DNA from 2 places in the Paenibacillus solisilvae genome. Region 1 is predicted to be linked to the other one. Evidence: predicted binding sites of a transcription regulator. Region 1 holds the regulator's gene; the other holds the start of a gene.
The links. Region 1 encodes LexA, which represses DNA repair genes until DNA is damaged. Its sites were predicted from a motif close to CGAACATATGTTCG; they were not measured.
Positions count from the first base shown of each region.

Region 1 (2,413 bases):
TTGCATTTTGGATTACCTCCTATTAATGGATTTAGTGCTTCATATTCTTGTCGTCCTCATCTTCAGCCCACTTGATGGTATCGAGCTGATCACGGAAGTTTCGTTTGAAATTTTCCAAGTATTTCTGGCGCAGTGCATCTCTCTCAATCGTTTCTTCAGGTGTCAGGCCTACTGTTTTATTTTTTCTAGAAAGCTCATTAATCCGAGCAATAAGTTCATCCATAACAAAAAACTCCTTTCTATGTATGATCAATATTCCACTCTTTACTTTGACATTTTTAATCCCGCATTGTCAAGGCGGGACAGTGTCAACAAGAGAAGGAAATCAACCTAGAGAGGAGTTGTGAAATGATTGCCACCTGTCTGTATATCAGCATTCAAAATCTCGTCATGCAACGATCGTCAAGCCATTCATCATTAATCTGCAGGAATAATTAAGGTTTGACCTGCTTGAAGTGTGCTCGAGGTCAGATTATTGCGTACCTTCAGATCGTATACAACTCTGCGAACATCTTGACCAGAGTCACGGATGTCATTTGCGATATTCCATAGCGTATCGCCTGAGCTAACAATAATAACCCGCTCCCCTGCACCAGCTGCAGCAGGCTGTTCACTGTTAGCAAAGCTCTTCATGAGCGTCATACCTGTAAACAGCAGTACAAAAAATAATGCTGCCACAGCTAATCTAAGTACTAATCGTTCTACTCGCCACTGCTTATGTGTCCGAAGGCTGCTTTGCTTCGCTTCGGTTCCTTTATAGTTAGTAGAGTAAGAAGATATCGTTGTCATCATTCTCCAGCACCCCAAACGTTTGTTCTATTTGTTCTGAAATCAGAATAACACGAACACCCGTTTGCAGTCAACAGATAAAAAGAACATTTGTTCCCTAAAAAATACGAACCCTTGTTTCTCGAACTTATGTTTGTACGAACTCCGGTTCTGTGTTATAATTTGACACAAATGAAACTTTGGAGTGATTCTGGTGTCGAAACTTTCAAACCGCCAGCAGGCGATTCTTGAATTTATCAAGATGGAAGTGCGTGAGAAGGGATATCCGCCTTCCGTTCGGGAAATCGGAGAAGCCGTCGGACTCGCTTCCAGTTCAACCGTGCACGGCCACTTGGACCGCTTGGAGAAGAAAGGGTTGATCCGCCGGGATCCAACCAAGCCCCGGGCCATTGAAATCCTGGATGCAGATGATAATGAAATTCCATTCCCGCTTGCAATCGCGAAGGTTCCTGTTATCGGTAAAGTAACTGCAGGTATCCCGATCACAGCTACTGAGAATATTGAGGACTACTTCCCGCTGCCAGCCGAAAAAGTAGGCGATCATACCGTATTCATTCTTAACATTGTCGGCGAGAGCATGATTGATGCAGGCATACATAACGGCGATTATGTTATCGTCCGCCAGCAGCAATCTGCATCAAACGGCGACATCGTTGTAGCTATGACAGAAGACGATGAAGCAACTGTGAAGACCTTCTACCGGGAACGCGACCATATCCGGTTGCAGCCTGCGAATGATTCCATGGAGCCTATTCGTCTTCGCAATGTAACTATTCTCGGTAAAGTTATCGGACTGTTCCGCGATATTCACTGAATTGCCTCTTCGATTGAAAGGTCCAATCCGTCCTGCTGACACAGCAGAACAGATTGGACCTTTCTTTATTGTATCCCAATCGCTGCTAAATCCTGAGATTTCTCAGGTGGTTAACCGCTAAATTCTCGGAAAAGCGTATTCTCATACGTATGTTTAACCCCTCTATATTTAAAACCCAAAGAGAAGCCGGCGAAATCGATCGTAATCGATTTCAATGCCTTCGAAGTGACATACATGCGAACTAAATGAGAAAGACGCCTCTTATTGTTCGAGCGTACAGCCGAAGCAACTGACGCTGCATAAGAACGATCGGTAGAAAGCTTGATATAGAAGAGCAGAATCGCTTTGGCAATCGCTCGATGCACCGGTGTAGCAAATGTGAACTGCGCCGTTCCCGGTATAATTGATGTCCCGTTCGTATACTGCAGGATTGGCTTCGGAAATTCAAAATCAACAAAATAACCGATTCCATTCGCGGATAAACCGTTAGGCTTTCCGGTAACTGCGGTTTGAAACAGCTTCTCCATTTTGTCGAGATCGGCCTCCCGGACCGCTTTGGACCAAGCCTTTGCGTAGGTCTTGTTCACTGCTATTTTATAATAGAATGGCGCCATCTTGCGTGCGACTTTAGCCAGAACAGATCCTGTTACCCTGAATTCAACGGTTTTGTTTGATGCCATACGAATTGTGCCACCGCCTTTAGCCTTTTGTGGCATTGTATGCTGATCAGGATAGCGAAGTGTAATTCGCAGTCAGGTATGAAATATGATGGACAACAGCCGTCGTACAACGGCCTATCGCACGGGGCGA
Region 1 is NZ_JBHSOW010000016.1:69,003-71,415, reverse strand. It holds gene ACFPYJ_RS04660 (aldo/keto reductase) at 1-6, opposite strand, end outside; gene ACFPYJ_RS04655 (DUF896 domain-containing protein) at 32-223, opposite strand; gene ACFPYJ_RS04650 (LysM peptidoglycan-binding domain-containing protein) at 418-792, opposite strand; gene lexA (transcriptional repressor LexA) at 983-1,603, shown strand; gene ACFPYJ_RS04640 (hypothetical protein) at 1,714-2,283, opposite strand.

Region 2 (2,413 bases), on a different contig from region 1:
TAAAAGAAGCATTCACAGCATTCGCAGAAACATTACTTGCATCGCGAATTTGCTTATCGATTGTTGAAGCGATATCGATGTGATCCTTCAAGAATTGCTTCGCGTTCTCACGGCCTTGTCCAAGGCGCTCGCCATTATAAGAGAACCAGGCACCGCTTTTCTGCACAATATCCAACTCTACGCCGATATCAATGATACTTCCTTCACGCGAAATGCCTTCTCCATACATAATGTCGATTTCGGCTTGCTTAAACGGAGGTGCTACTTTGTTCTTAACAACTTTAATCCGTGTCCGGTTACCAACCATATCATTACCTTGCTTAATCGTTTCAACTCGACGAACGTCTAGACGTACAGTGGAGTAGAACTTCAATGCGCGACCGCCTGGCGTTGTCTCCGGATTACCGAACATAACACCAATCTTCTCCCGCAATTGGTTAATGAAGATCGCAATTGTCTTGGATTTACTGATCGCACCAGACAATTTACGAAGCGCTTGCGACATTAGACGAGCCTGTAAGCCGACATGGGAATCACCCATTTCTCCTTCAATTTCCGCTTTAGGTACGAGAGCTGCTACGGAATCGACAACGATAATATCTACTGCGCCGCTTCGTACAAGCGCTTCCGCAATTTCAAGCGCTTGCTCACCGGTATCCGGCTGTGAGAGCAGCAATTCATCGATGTTTACGCCTAGCTTGCTCGCATACACAGGATCCAGCGCATGCTCAGCATCAATAAATGCAGCTTGTCCGCCGGCCTTTTGAACTTCTGCAATTGCATGCAGAGCTACCGTTGTTTTACCGGAAGATTCCGGCCCGTATACTTCAATGATTCGGCCTCTTGGTAAACCACCGATACCAAGCGCAATATCTAATGCAAGGGAACCGCTAGAAATCGTTTCAACCTGCATATGAGTGGATTCTCCGAGCTTCATAATGGAACCCTTACCGAATTGTTTCTCTATTTGGCGCAATGCCATATCGAGCGCAGCACGACGATCTGCCAACGAACTCACATCCTTTTATCATTATAGTTGTATGATACCTTGTTTTGATGATGTTGACAAGACTTTTTACGAACATATATTCTTATTCTTCTCATTGGCCAATGAGTGAGCAGAAATGGCTGTGTCAGCTTCTCGGACTGAAGATATGTGAACAAGCGTTCGCATTTACATTGACCTTGTAGCAGACACAGATTTCTTCCATTGATGCTGCAGAGAAAGCAAGTGATCATCTACACTTCCTCTGGCGGGAAATAAAAAAAGAACCGCAGCAAAGTAATCTTCGCCACGGTTCTTCCGTCAACTATTGTCGATTATAGCCGATGCTTGTCATTCTGGCAAGCTGCTTATTTACATATAATCCTAATATTCAAATATTCGGTAACGACACCAATTATTCAGCGCTGCTTAACACCTGCCAGAGTCGATACAGTACGGCTTTGGCTGCTCGAACCCTTATTATTCCGCGGCTGCCGCTGAGCTCTGCCGTATGGACGATTGTCGGCTTCCCCTGCTCTGCGATGCCGAAGTATACAAGCCCTACGGGCTTGCCTTCTGATTCCGATGGACCTGCCACACCTGTTAAAGAAACGCCAAAATCGCTTCCGGTCAGCTCTCTTACACGTTCCGCCATGAGTGATGCCGTTGATTCACTGATCGCACCCGGCGCACCCGGCCCCTCCAGTTGAGACATTGGAATGCTTAACAGCTTATGTTTCATAAGGTTCGTATAGGTTACAACTCCCCCTAGGAATTCGCCGCTGCTGCCTGGGATATTCGTAATGAGCTGAGCAAGCAGACCTCCTGTCAGGCTTTCAGCACTAGCTAGCTTCCGTCCTGATTCTCTGAGCAGACGTAAGACCGCTTCCTCGAGCGGGATGTCTTCACGGGCAAACAGATGCTTGCCAACCCGCTCCTTGATCCGCTCCTCCGTCTGATCAAGTCTCACAGACGCTTCTTGCTCAGATAACGCCTTGGTTGAAATTCGAATCGCAACTTCGCCTTCCTTCGCATAAGGGGCAATCGTAGGATCGGACTGCTGCTCGATTAAATCGATTATGGCCTGCTCAAGACTGGACTCGCCGATTCCCGCAAACTTAAGCAGGCGGGAATACAGCTTGCGCTCTTCGCCTAATATCGAACGAAGCCAAGCTTTCGCCGGGCCGTCAAACATCGGCTTCATCTCACGGGGCGGCCCTGGCAGAAGGACATAATGAGTGCCGTTTACACTCATCGCGTTGCCGACCGCAAGTCCCGCATCATTCATAAGAGCATCACTGCCTTCAATGATATTGGCTTGCCTGCGATTGCTCTCCACCATATGGATGCCGCGGCTTGCAAACATCGTTTCAATTTTCACCATTGAAGGTTCATGAATATGAATAGCTTTGCCCAAATAAGCGGCGA
Region 2 is NZ_JBHSOW010000028.1:37,224-39,636, forward strand. It holds gene recA (recombinase RecA) at 1-1,009, opposite strand, end outside; gene ACFPYJ_RS07375 (competence/damage-inducible protein A) at 1,401-2,413, opposite strand, start outside.
Region 2: recA (recombinase RecA) is a predicted target of LexA. The motif match lies at 1,079-1,092, and genes of this name have one in related genera.